Regions from separate parts of the Clostridium sediminicola genome, predicted to be linked through region 1. Evidence: riboswitches for the same ligand, from Rfam matches in the RefSeq annotation. Region 1 holds a riboswitch; each other region holds the start of a gene.
What was found. A riboswitch is a leader RNA that binds a small molecule or an ion and turns the genes downstream of it on or off. The one in region 1 is predicted to bind cobalamin.
Positions count from the first base shown of each region.

Region 2: linked by a shared signal. The riboswitch ahead of ACQ3F0_RS15190 (ABC transporter substrate-binding protein) and the one ahead of ACQ3F0_RS16140 (hypothetical protein) in region 1 are both predicted to bind cobalamin.
Region 3: linked by a shared signal. The riboswitch ahead of hemA (glutamyl-tRNA reductase) and the one ahead of ACQ3F0_RS16140 (hypothetical protein) in region 1 are both predicted to bind cobalamin.
Region 4: linked by a shared signal. The riboswitch ahead of ACQ3F0_RS12575 (heavy-metal-associated domain-containing protein) and the one ahead of ACQ3F0_RS16140 (hypothetical protein) in region 1 are both predicted to bind cobalamin.

Region 1 covers NZ_BAABMF010000010.1:95,568-98,986, forward strand. Annotated here, with positions in the region: gene ACQ3F0_RS16135 (PspC-like choline-binding domain-containing protein) at 1-994, shown strand, start outside; cobalamin riboswitch at 1,375-1,546, shown strand; gene ACQ3F0_RS16140 (hypothetical protein) at 1,652-1,912, shown strand; partial or broken gene ACQ3F0_RS16145 (iron chelate uptake ABC transporter family permease subunit) at 1,924-2,787, shown strand; gene ACQ3F0_RS16150 (ATP-binding cassette domain-containing protein) at 2,978-3,205, shown strand; gene ACQ3F0_RS16155 (hypothetical protein) at 3,346-3,419, shown strand, end outside.
Region 2 covers NZ_BAABMF010000009.1:96,016-99,434, reverse strand. Annotated here, with positions in the region: gene ACQ3F0_RS15195 (ABC transporter permease) at 1-81, opposite strand, end outside; gene ACQ3F0_RS15190 (ABC transporter substrate-binding protein) at 81-1,658, opposite strand; cobalamin riboswitch at 1,818-2,005, opposite strand; gene ACQ3F0_RS15185 (glycerate kinase) at 2,140-3,276, opposite strand; gene ACQ3F0_RS15180 (tetratricopeptide repeat protein) at 3,300-3,419, opposite strand, start outside.
Region 3 covers NZ_BAABMF010000006.1:29,740-33,158, forward strand. Annotated here, with positions in the region: gene hemC (hydroxymethylbilane synthase) at 1-740, opposite strand, end outside; gene ACQ3F0_RS11795 (NAD(P)-dependent oxidoreductase) at 709-1,389, opposite strand; gene hemA (glutamyl-tRNA reductase) at 1,347-2,543, opposite strand; cobalamin riboswitch at 2,723-2,899, opposite strand; gene ACQ3F0_RS11805 (C39 family peptidase) at 3,018-3,419, opposite strand, start outside.
Region 4 covers NZ_BAABMF010000006.1:183,440-186,858, forward strand. Annotated here, with positions in the region: gene ACQ3F0_RS12570 (PTS mannitol transporter subunit IIBC) at 1-1,244, opposite strand, end outside; gene ACQ3F0_RS12575 (heavy-metal-associated domain-containing protein) at 1,564-1,770, opposite strand; cobalamin riboswitch at 2,176-2,359, opposite strand; gene ACQ3F0_RS12580 (phosphoglycerate dehydrogenase) at 2,414-3,385, opposite strand.

The sequences.
Region 1 (3,419 bases):
AAACTTTGTAGGATGGTTAGATTATCAAGGGAAAAAATATTATTGTAGTCCTTATGGTGGCGAACTAGAATTAGGGTGGGTAGAAATTACGGATGAAACAAATGTTGAAAATACTTATTATTTCACTTTGGAAGATGGAATGTTAAAAGGGTTTATGGAGATTAGTGGTAAAAACTATTATTTTAATGATGATGGGGTTATGGTTAATGGTTGGTTTGAATATGATGGTAAAACTTACTATCAAGATAGTTTTGGATTAAAGGCATACAAAGAAGATGATACATATCAAGAAACAGATAAACAGGATAAATTATTGCCTAATAAATGGATTGAAGATAACGGAAGTTGGAAATATGCAAATTCTGAGGGAGTTTTAGTGCAAGGATGGCAAAATCTAAATGGTAATTGGTACTATTTTGATAAGGCTTGTAATATGCTTACAGGAAACTTTACTGATGGTAATAAATACTACCTATCTACAGAATCAGGGGCTTTAGCTCAAGGGGAATGGTATGAATATAATGGTGAGTGGTTTTATATACAACCTGATGGAAGCTTAAAAACAGGATGGTTTGAACATAATAACAAATGGTACTGCTTTAGTTATGAAGGAAAATTAGCTACACATGAATTTAATGCTAAAGGGTGTATGTATGCAGCTGATTCTAGTGGAGCTTTACTTCATGATTGTTGGGCAAAATTATCTAATGGACAATGGGGTTATGCAAACTCAGAAGGAAAATTAATAAAATCAGGATGGATAAATAAATCAGGTAATGATTATGCTATATATGACTTTACATTATTGTGTGGTAAATGGAAGCTAGATGATACTTTTTATTTCTTTAATTCTGATGGTGTGCTAAATAAAAATGGTTGGGTTTGGGATGGAGATGCATGGAACTATTCATTACCTAACGGTGAACTAGTAACATATTATAAACAAATAGATGGAAAGTGGTACTTTTTTGATGAGTTCGGTGATCTACATTAGTCGTTATTTCAATTAGTAATAAATTTTTTTAGTGAATTAGTTTAAGGATAATCATGGTAGTTTTGTATTTGAACATGTATGAAGCAAGTTCGTCGGCAAAGCCTCCTCACTAAGAGCACAGCCTGCCAGTGCTTTTGTAAGGAGGCTTTGCCGACGAACTTGTTTTCTGTAAATGGACATTGTAAATATTAAAACTTTTAGATATAGGAAAAAAGATAAGTTGAAAATTAAAAAGATTTGCGATATGTTGAAATCCAATCAACTGCATAAGTAAAATTATTTGAATTTAATAAATCGTAGTTTTACTTATGCAGTTATAACTTTTCACGCGTTTATCCTGCTTGTTTACATGGATAACTTTACATAAATTTCACTTAGTGTTATTATATTCAAATGGTGAATTTATTCTTAATAGGGAATACGGTGTAAATCCGTAACAGCCCTTGCTACTGTAAGAAGGATGAGCAATCAAATGTCACTGATATTTATATTGGGAAGACGATTGTGAAGTTGATTTCGAGTCAGGAGACCTGCCATAAAAAGAATTAACTAATATTTCAATGGGGAATATAGTTCGTGTAGATATTTAAAAGCTATGGGACTCCTATAGCTTTTTTTGCGCTTGTGGACTGTTTCTGTTGACGAGGAGAGAAAAAAATGAAAAAGTTATTATCAACACTTATTGCTATGATACTTATGGTATCTTTGGTAGCATGTAGAGGAACAAATGAAAAAGCAACTAGTTCAGAGCAACAAACTGAAGCTAGTGAGTCAAAAGAAGTTGTTACTATTAAAAATGGTACAAGAATCTTTGAAATGGATTATGTACCAGAAAAAGTATTAAGTACAAACATAACTGTTCAGAGGGAACATTACATGATTATGAAAAAATCGACCAAGTTTATGATGATATATTAAATCTTGGTGTTATATTCCATGTAACAGACAAAGAAGAATCTCTAGTGAAAGAAATGCAAGATAAAATTGCTGCTGTTAAGGATAAAGAAAAAGATATTAAGCAAGAAGATAAAGTTAAACTATTTGTATGTGACAGTATTAATGATGAAAACTTAATTTTCACTTCTGGTACAATCATGGCTAATGAAGTAATAAAGTTAGTAGGCGGCGTTAACGTTTGTGAAAAAATACTTAATAAAGCATGGGGACGTGTTTTTGCAGAAGTATTAATAGATGCAAACCCAGATTATATTATTTTCTTAGATTATGGTAGTACTCCTGTTGAAGATAAAAATGGTGGCGGCTGCGTGTACAAACTTTGTTATCTTTATGGCGAAAAATTCAGCGGGGATACGTACTGCGTCATTTTGGCTATGGGAAGTATTGCAACTGCCTCTTGGAATAATTTTATTTTGCCAACCATAGTTGTATTGATAGGTATGCTATATTTTATATTTGAAAGTAATATTCTTAATGCTTTATTGCTAGGAGAGGAAAATGCATTAAATTTAGGCGTTAATGTTAAAGAAGTTAGAAAAAAATATTTGGTAATCACGTCTTTAATAACAGGTATTCTTGTTTCTGTTACTGGAACTATTGGTTTTGTAGGTCTGGTAGTTCCGCATGTTGTTAGAATTATTGTCGGATCAGATAATAAAAGGGTTTTATTATGTTCTGCGATTATTGGTGCTGAATTTTTAATTTGGTGAGATGATATTGCTGGAACAGCAATGGGAGTTGAGGAACTGCCGATTGGAATTGTTACCTCTTTACTTGGAGGCCCATTTTTTATTTATATGATTTCTAAAAAGACATATGGTTTTGGAGAAAACTGATGAAAATAAAATTAGAAAATATACATTTTAAATATGATGAAAAAGAGATTTTAAATGATGTTTCAGCAAGTATAGATAATAATGAATTTGTGGGATAATTGGTCCCAATGGCTCTGGAAAATCTACACTACTATAGACAATATATAGGGTTATCAAGCCTAGTGTTAGTAGAATATATCTGGGTAATGATTTGTTAAGTGATGTATCTATTAAAGACGCTTCAAAGATGATTGGTGTAATGACCGAGTCAAGCAACATTCCATTTGATTTTACAGTAGAAGAAATTGCAATGATGGGAAGAATTCCTTGTCAAGATAGATTTCAACTTAAAAATAAAGAGGATAAGGAAATTGTATATCAAACTTTAAAAGATGTAGGAATTTTTTCTCTAAGGGAACACTCTTATAATATGATTTAGAAAGAGCACGTGGAGAAGCATATATTCATATATCAAGACTTCATTCACTAACAGGATTACCTAGAGGAGTAACATATTCAATTCATGCTGCGCCATCATCAAGTTTAGCATATACAAACTTTTTACTCTATTATTTAGGTATGGTACCAGAATCAATTTCTGTACAAGATGGTTTGATGAATGAATATAGAAATATTCTTGAGAGTTTATTAAA
Region 2 (3,419 bases), on a different contig from region 1:
TCCAATAAAAAATGCAAAAATAGTTATTCCAATAAGTACAGGAACTATACTTATAAGCCTTTTAAGTAAATATATTATCATTACTCAGCCCACTTAGTTTTATCTAAAGATACTCCATAATTTAAAGCTTCATAACCTTCTATTTTCTTGTTATATGCTATAAGATTTACATCATTAAAATAAGGTATAGCTGGCAACTCTTCAACTGATATCTCTTGTAGTCTATTATACATTTCTTTTCTTTTTTCCATATCCAATTCCCCAGATACGTTAGCTATAAGTTCATCAACCTCTGTATTACTGTAACCAAAACTCCATGATTTATTAAGTCCACTATCTGTTTGCATCATACTCTTAAATAAACTGTTTGGTTCAGAACTAGATAATCCTTTAATTTTTAAAGACATATTATAGTTACCTGACTTTGTCGCATCTGACCAAGCTGCACTATCAAGGATAGTGATATTAGCATCAATTCCAATTTCAGCTAATTGGCTTTGTAAAAGTTCTGCTTCCTCTTTGTTTGGGTATCTATTTAGTTCTCCACTTTTTAGAATCAACTCTATAGATGCTCTTTTGTCCCCTAATACCTCTTTTGCTAAAGACTTAGCCTTTTCCACATCATGCTCAATCTTGAATTCTTTATAAAAAGGTGTAGATTGATTAAGTACATTAACAGTTGGATAACCAAGCCCTCCATAGAAACTATCTAATATTAAATCTCTATCAATCAATAAACTAACTGCTTGTCTCATTCTCACATCATTAAAAGGAAATCTATTACCATTAACTAGAATATAATGAGTAATTGTATTTGGTTTGTAAGATATGGCAAAGTTTTCATCTTTTATAAGCTCTTTTGCCATAACAGGCTGAATTGCACCCAGGTCTATAACACCCATTACTTCACCTGATTTAAGTGCAGAATATCTTGTATCTGGATCAGATATTACTTTTATTTTAATATTTTTTGCAAGTGCTTTTTCACCATAGTACTCGTCATTTCTTTCAATTATTGTATACTCATCTAGTACATTCTCTTTTAATTTAAAAGGCCCTGTCCCCATAGGTAATCCATTAAAGTTTCCTTCATCATCAAAGTTTTTTGGACTAAACATTGCACTACCAAAATCAGTCATAGCGAAATCAAGCGTTGGTAATGCTTTTTCAAAAACTAACTCAACGGTATAATCGTTAGTCTTATTAACTTCTAATAAACCCGGGTAAGTTTTGTTTATATCCATAGAGTAAAAACTTGATGGCTTTTTGCCAAGTTTCATTCTGTCAAAATTAGCTATTACTGCATCCGCATTTAACACTTCTCCATCATGAAAAGTTACACCTTTATTTAATTTAAATGTCCAAACTGTATAATCCTCATTAGCAGAATATGATTCAGCTAACTTTAGAACTGGGCTACCATCCTCTGCCTTTGTCAAAAGAGGTTCCCAAACCATAAGTACTGAACTGCAATAATAAGCATCCTTCTCTCCAGGTGCTATGTTTCTTGTGCCTGCAATGACAATCTCTTCTGTATTCTCTTTTTTGTTTTCTTCTGCCACATTGTTATTGCTATTACTATTGCTAGAACACCCAACAATTCCTATTGCTAACATTAAAATTAAAAATACTGAAACGATTTTGTTGATAATTTTCATAATAAATTTCCTCCTAATTATTATTTGTGTATATAGAAAAAGCTTTGACTTCCGTATGAAAGTCAAAGCTTAACAAGAAATTTCTATGTATAATAAAACTTTTTTACATAAAAAAATAAATTTTCTCCACTTTGTATTTCAATCTTTCATCGGAAGATCAATACTTACTCTGTATAAGCAGGTTTCCTGACTTATGGATCTTAGCTTTTTCTCACCTTCCCAGAAAATTCCAGTGGCATTATTGAAAAATCGCTCTCCATTTACAGTGGCCGGACCGCTCAGGATTTTCACCTGATTCCCTATTACCTTTGACCAATAGTCAAAGCACTTAAACAGTTTTATTAAATTTTCCCTAACATGTTTAATGTTTCTACAATATTATACACTATTTGTGAATATTAGATATAATAAAATATATATTTCTTGTAATTTGTTTAGAAATTATAAGAAACATATATTTTATTTCTACAGTAAATTGTTATTATTTCTTAAATATTTTAATTAATCTCATTATAGATTCAGTTGTTTTAAGCAAATTTTCTTTGCAATTAATTTTAGCTTTTTCAAAAGGTTCTGGCTTTAAGTTAGTTGTAAAAACTGTTGTTATTCCTTTCTTATAAACTTCTTCAATTTCATCACCAATTGCTCCAACTACAGCTATCACTGGAACATTATATCTTGAAGCCTTTTGTGAAATACCAATAGGAACCTTTCCTCTTAAACTTTGACCATCAATCTTTCCTTCTCCGGTAATTACCAAATCAGCATTAGATACTACTTCATCAAATTTTACTGTATCCAAAACAATATCTATTCCTGATTGTAATTTTGCACCGGTGAAAGCAACTAATCCAGCTCCTAAGCCACCAGCCGCGCCAGCACCTGGTACATTTTGTATATCTATCTCTAAATCTCTAGCTAAAATACCTGCATAATTTTTAAGATTATGATCTAATAATTTTACCATTTCTTCATCGGCACCCTTTTGCGGAGCAAATACATAAGCAGCACCATTAACTCCATATAAAGAATTATTCACATCACAAGCAGCAATTACTTCACAATCATTTAGTCCATCTATTAAACATGAATTATCTATTTTATCTAAGTGCTGTAATCCGCCACCATTTAAATCAATTCCATCTTCATTAATATCTAAAAATTTAACACCTAATGCTGCAGCCATTCCAATTCCACCATCATTAGTGGCACTTCCTCCAATGCCTACAATAATTTTTTTACATCCTTTATCTAACGCATCAATTATCAATTCTCCAGTACCATAAGTAGTCGTTAATAAAGGATTTTTCCTACCCTCAACTAAAGTAATACCGGAGGCAGATGCCATCTCAATTATTGCAGTATTGCCATCAGGTAAAATACCATAATAGGCTTCAACTTCATCCCAAAGTGGTCCTTTTACCCTTACATAAACCTTTTCTCCCCCAATAGCTTCAAGAAAAGCATCCACAGTTCCTTCTCCTCCGTCAGCTATTGGTATTTTTATAACTTCTACATTTTGCATAATATTATTTATACCTTTTTCAATTATGTCACATACTTCTAACGAGCTCATTGTTCCTTTAAATGAATCTGGAGAAACGATTATTTTCATCATTCCCTTTTGCCTCCTTTCCTAGATTAGCTTAATTTCACCTTTGCATAATTCATTTTATAAATTTTATTTGCAGGTTTCATGTTACAAGCCATTGAAAAATATTCTTCTGCCTTCTGTTTATCTTTTATATAATTTAAATATAT
Region 3 (3,419 bases), on a different contig from region 1:
AGGGTAGCATGAGCTCCTATACAAATATGGCATCCACCATTAAGTTCTCTCATATATGCTCTTTCCGCTTCAACACAGATTCTAACTTTATTATTATCTAGTTTTCTAAATATATCTGCATTTTTACTTTTTGAAACTATTTGGATTCCTAAAGCTCCTTGTCCGATTGCTGGAACCATATCCATTGGGTGAAAATAATCTGTTATAACATCTTCCATTCCTAATCTTTTAAGTCCTGCCGCCGCTAGTATAATTCCATGAAGATTTTCCGTCTCAATTTTTTTTAGTCTGGTTTGAACATTTCCTCTAATAGGTACTGTTTTGATATCTGGTCTTAACATTTTTAATTGTTTTTCTCGTCTAAGGCTACTAGTTCCGATTACAGCACCCTGTGGTAATTCTCTAAAATGAATGCCCTTATTTCCTATAAACACATCTCTAACATCTTCTCTTTCAGGCATAGCTGCAAGTTCAAATATTTCATTCATTTCATAAGGAACATCTTTCATACTGTGAATAGCTGCATCCCCTTCTTCATTTATAAGAGCTAATTCAATATCTTTTGTAAATAATCCCTTACCACCAATCTTATTTAAAGACACATCTAATCTTTTATCGCCTTCTGTAACTATCAAGAGTTTTTCACTATCTAAATCAAAATTCTCCTTTAATAGCCCCATAACATATTCAGTTTGAACCTGTGCTAACTTACTCTTTCTGGTCGCCAATTTTATATTCAAAATTTTTCCCTCCATAGAACATTTTCAAAACTAAATCCGCTTTTTCTTTTGAAAACATGTATTTAAAATCTTCACTTGATATAAACTCTAATATTTCTTTTTTGAACTCACTCTCTTTGGCTTTCTTTCTAAGTCCTACTGCATAACCAACAAAATCATCGTACTCCATTAAATTATCTTTGATTACTTTATTTAAGTATCTGCTAATTCTAGGACTTCCTCCCTTTGTGTGAATACTATATCCGATATTCTCAGTTTCTCCACTCATAGGCATTATAAAGTTTCCCTTTTTAAAATCTGTACAATTTAAATATAATTTTGAAAGGTTTTCGCAATCCTCTATAATTTCTTTAAGTTTTTTATCATCGTTAATCGCAATAATTATAAGATGCTTATCATTAATATAACTTTTTCTATATTCATCTTTTATAATTTGTAAATTATTATTTTGAGATAATTCATAAAACTCTTCTGAAATTTTTTTAGATATAACCGTTACTGAGCATGTTTTTTTCAATAATGTTTTGGCTTTTATAAGAGCTGCTTTTCCTGCACCGATTATTAATACTCTCATGCCATTTGATATTAATGAAATTGTGGCATAATCTATTTTTGAGGAAAGAATATCTTTTCTATTATGTTCAAGCATTCTTCGCCACTACCTTTCAATTGTTCCTCTTTTAGTACTTCTATGGCTCGATTTATATAAAAATCTGATGTACTTTTTATCATTGTTTTTGCTAACTCATCTGGATTCTTTGTATACTTTTTATTTTTAAAAGTATTGAATCTTCGCTGACTTACAGATTCACTAAGGTTTTTCATATCTTTTATATAAGGAACTATATCCATTATTAGTTCATAGTCTCTATATTCGTGAATATATTTATCTAATATTTCTCTGTTTTGCTCCATTATTTCTTTTCTTTTTTGCTTGTTCTCATTATCCATAAGAGAAATTCTATCTATATCAATTACTTCTACTTTCTGAAGTTCTTTTACTTCCTCTTCCACATCTCTAGGAATTGCCATATCAAAAACAAGGAATTTTTTATGGGGTAATTCGTCTTTCTTTACAATTATATGTGGCGATGATGTACAACTTATTATGCACTGAACATTATTATAATTTTGAACTTTTTCATGAAATGAGATATATTCTATTCTTGAATCCTGTGATTTATAGATTTCTTTATTTCTTACAACTATATATAATTTCTCTAATCTATCATTGGTCAGGTATTTTTCAACAAGCTTACCTACCTCACCATAACCAATTAACATGTATTTTGACACATTTCTTTTGTAACTCTCTTTAGCTACAATAGAGGAAGATGATATTGGAATTCTGTACATACCACTTTTCCATCTAAATTCTTTTCCACAAGTTATTGCTAGCTGAAAAAGCCTATGTAATGCTTTACTGATACTCTTATTTTTCTTTGATATCTCAAAAGCAGTCTTTACTTGTGAGAGTATTTGATCTTCTCCAAGTATTTTTGAATGAAATCCACATGTCACTTCCATTAAGTGATGAACTGCTCTTTCCTCTTCACGAAAAAATGTATATTCTTTAAGACTTTTATCCCAATTCAATTCTTCAAAAACTTTATCAACAGCTCTTTCTCCTATTACATCAGAATCAAAATAAATTTCCGTTCTATTACATGTGCTAAGAATTACAGAGCCTTTTGAAAACTTATTTATGCTATCTAAAGCTCCCTCAATTTGCTTATTTAATATTGAAAGTTTTTCTCTTATTGAAATATCTAGGTTATGTCTCAAACCTATAATTTGAATCATGATAACACCCCATAAATATCAATTTTGCTGCGCAAAATTCTCTGCTGTAAACTGTCTAAGTTTTGATTTCCCAAAACAAAAAACCTCTGCTATAAACAGAGGTTTGTATTCTATGACTTATACCATAATTATATTTTTTAATAACTATAGCTGTGAAACTCACTTCCCTCCGAAGTATCTGTTCTTAATAATCGCTGGCAGGTCTCCTGACTTACACATCACTCTCCTCCCACCTTCCCAAACTAAAAGTTCAGTGGTCCCGGGATTCGTCTTTGTTTACAGTAACGGGGGCTGTAGCAGACTCTCACTGCTTTCCCTATTAAACTTATAAAAAGTACCAAGATTATTCAATATTCTATTATGACTTCATTATACATTATTAGTATTCGCCAAACAATAAATATATTTTAGTTTTTTGTATTATTTATATATATAAATAGAAATAAAGCTAAAATTAATAATAAAAATAATAATTTATAAATTATTATTTTTTTCTATAATTAACAACTTATCATACCATACTTTAGATGCTCTGATTACTTCTTCTTCTTTGTAATATCTGTCTTTTCCTTTATATGTTCCATCTGAATAAGTTTCATTCCAACTATTTGGGTCGTATACTTCAAAATACATCTTATCATCAACTACTATATATCCTTTTACTATAATAAAATGTCCACTGGAACCCCAATAAAATCTATCAACATGCTCTTCATAGGAATCTTCATTTATAGATATTTCTCCTGATTTTATTCCTAATAGCATTATATTACCTTTATCTAATTGTGAAATTATAAATTCTTTTGTTACATTTAAATGCATTTTTGATTCTATACCATAGCTTTTGAGATAATTTTGAACATCTTCAGTAAACCA
Region 4 (3,419 bases), on a different contig from region 1:
ATAGATGTATTGATTACTTTAATATCAAGACCAGACTTCTGAACTTTTTTTCTAAGAGTTGAAGCTCCCATTGCACTTGATCCCATTCCCGCATCACAAGCTACAACAATTAATTTTACTTTACTTCCAACTTTAACAACTGAAGATTTTTTTCCTTTTAAATCAACCATTTTTGATTTTGCATCTTCTAATTCTTCATCATTTGATTTAGCTCTTTTAATAAAAAATCCTGCTACTAAAAATGATACAACTGCTGCTACTACTACACCTGCTAATACTGGTAATAATCCACCTTTTGGTGTCATCGCCATTACTGCAAATATACTTCCTGGTGATGCAGCTGCTACTAATCCTGCTCCAAGTATTGTAAATGTTAGCACTCCACTTGCTCCCCCTGCTATAACAGCTAATATTAATATTGGATTCATAAGTACATATGGAAAGTAAATTTCGTGTATTCCTCCTAAAAAATGAATTATAATCGCTCCTGGTGCAGAATTCTTAGCCATTCCTTTTCCAAATACATAATATGCACATAAAATACCTAGCCCAGGTCCTGGATTTGCTTCTAATAAGAAAAATACTGATTTACCTAATTCTTGTGCTTGCGCTATTCCAAGTGGTGATAAAACACCATGATTAATCGCATTATTTAAGAATAATATTTTTGCTGGTTCTATAAATACTGAAGCTATTGGTAATAAATTTGCAGTTACCATTGCTTCTACTGCATTGCCTAAAGCTATAGTAAGATTTAATACTATAGGTCCAATTCCTAAGAAAGCTAACATTGCTAATAACATAGATATAATTCCTGAGGAAAAGTTATTAACTAACATTTCAAAACCTGTTGGTATTTTTCCTTCTACTACATCATCAAATTTCTTTATTGCATATCCACCTAGTGGACCCATTATCATCGCACCAATAAACATTGGTATGTCTACTCCAACAACTACTCCCATAGTTGCAACTGACCCAACAACACCACCTCTAGTTCCACCAACCATTTTACCGCCTGTATAACCTATTAGTAATGGTAATAAGTAATTAATCATTGGCCCTACTAAACTACTCAAACTTTCATTAGGTAACCAACCTGTTGGAATAAATAAAGCTGTAATTAATCCCCATGCGATAAATGCCCCAATATTAGGCATCACCATGCCACTTAAAAAACGACCAAATACTTGTACATTATCTCGTGTTGTTCTTGTTTGCAAATTTGTAGCTGTGTTAGCCATACAATCTCCCCCTATAAATTCCTGATTTTTATGAATAATATTTTAGTATAATTTCATTTTTCAGAATTTTCTTTTAAATGTATCAGCTGATTACAATTTGATTATATTCCGTTAAATCTAGCTATACAAGGAAAAGAAAGGCTCTAATTGTCAGTATAAAATAGTGACAAAACTAAAGTGTATTGGAATTAAAGCGATTACATAAACTTTGTCTTGCAAAAAATTTAAAAGGAAGCTCTTATCATTTCTAAAAAGCTTCCTTTTCAATGTAAAATTTTTTATTTACCTTTTATCTTTCATGAAGTTAAAAGATTTCTTCTCAATTTATAATTACGCATCCTTGCTTCTCTATACTTTGCTCAATCTTCTCTTCAGTTGCTGGTGAATTGAAACTAACATCTACAGTTCCCTTGGCAAGATTAACTTCAACTTCTTTAACTCCCTTTACATTATCTAATGTTTTTTTTACTTTCGTCTTTCTATCTGCATTAATCAATCCTGATACTTCATAATGAATTTTTTCCATGTTTACCTCCTTATATTAATATATATTTTTATTATTGGAAAAAAACAAAAAAAATATAGCCCCTAAAATTTTTAGGGCCTATATTTTTTGGTATTATTTATTTGGAAGAAATGTCTTGCGAAATTAATTTAATTGAAACAATTTTTTATATTTTAATTATAACTAAATATATTTATATTTTCTTACTATGTTTTTTGATTTTTTGCATTTTTTTTGTAATTTTAAAATAAACCTATAAAAATATTACAAACATTAACTTAATATAATATTTAGCATAATAAAAAACCTACAACAACTGTGTAGGTTTAGTAATCATTTTATATTATATACAATGTCATCATATTAGTATAAAATCTAAAAGCTGACCAAAATGCACAAATATAACCTCATACTTCCCACCGAAGCAGTTGCCAAATTTTTTAGGCAGGTCTCCTGACTTGTAGATCAACTTACTCTCCTGACTTCCCGATTTATATCAGTGTCTTATAAGATTTCATACCTACTTACAGTAGCGGGGGCTGTAAAGGATTTTAACCTTTTTCCCTATTATCTTCAAAAAAATTGAAGCACCCAAAAATTAACTATTTAATTTTACTATCTCAGTATATATTATTAGATCCACATTGTCAAATGTTTTTTATATTTAATATCCTTTTCCTAGATTCACTATATTACTAAGTTCTTCGCCTCTAATATAACTTCTCATATTATTATATATTAAATTAAATCTTCTTTCATTTCTCATTTCAGAAATCCAAGAATTATGAGGACTTACTATAACATTTTCCATTTCCCATAATGGATTATCTAAAGAAAGTGGTTCCTGTTCAAATACATCAAGAGCTGCTGCCCTTACTTTACCATTTTTTAAATTCTTTATTAACTCATTTTCATCAACAATACTTCCTCTAGCAGAATTTACAAACAATACTCCATCTTTCATGGCCTTAAATCTATCTTCATTAAATAAATGATATGTAGCTTTTGTACCTGGAACCATGCCTACTACAACATCACATCGAGATAACATATCATCAGTTTGTGCTCTAGAATAACACTTATCAAAATATTGTATATCTCTTCCCTTTGTATTAACTCCTAAAATTTTAACACCAAAACTTGAAAGTCTTTTAGCTGCTTCTATTGCAATAGTCCCTGTCCCCACAAAACCTACTGTTTTCCCATATAGTTCAAGTACAGAACCATCCATTTTCCATATCTTATTTTGTTGTTTTTTATAGAACTTATTGGTATTCTTCATCATTTGAAGTATGCTCATAACTATCCATTCAGCTATAGGTATACTATAACCACCTCTATTATTAGTAACTATAATATTATTCCTATTTACAATATCTTTTGGAACTTGATCTACTCCTATACTGGATAATTGTATCCATTTTAGTTTTGTCATTTTTCCAATATCTAATGTAGTAAATGGATTATAACAGCTTAACATCTCTACATCTTTTAATTCATCATTATAAGTAACATAATCTTTAGAATTATTAAAAGCGTGATTATTTTCTTTACCCATTACTATTTCATATCCTAATTCTTCAATCTTTTTCATTTTTTCAGTGCCGTAATCATATGTGAATAGTGCTTTTATCATAGATAATCCCCCTTTTTTTTTAAGTTAAACCACT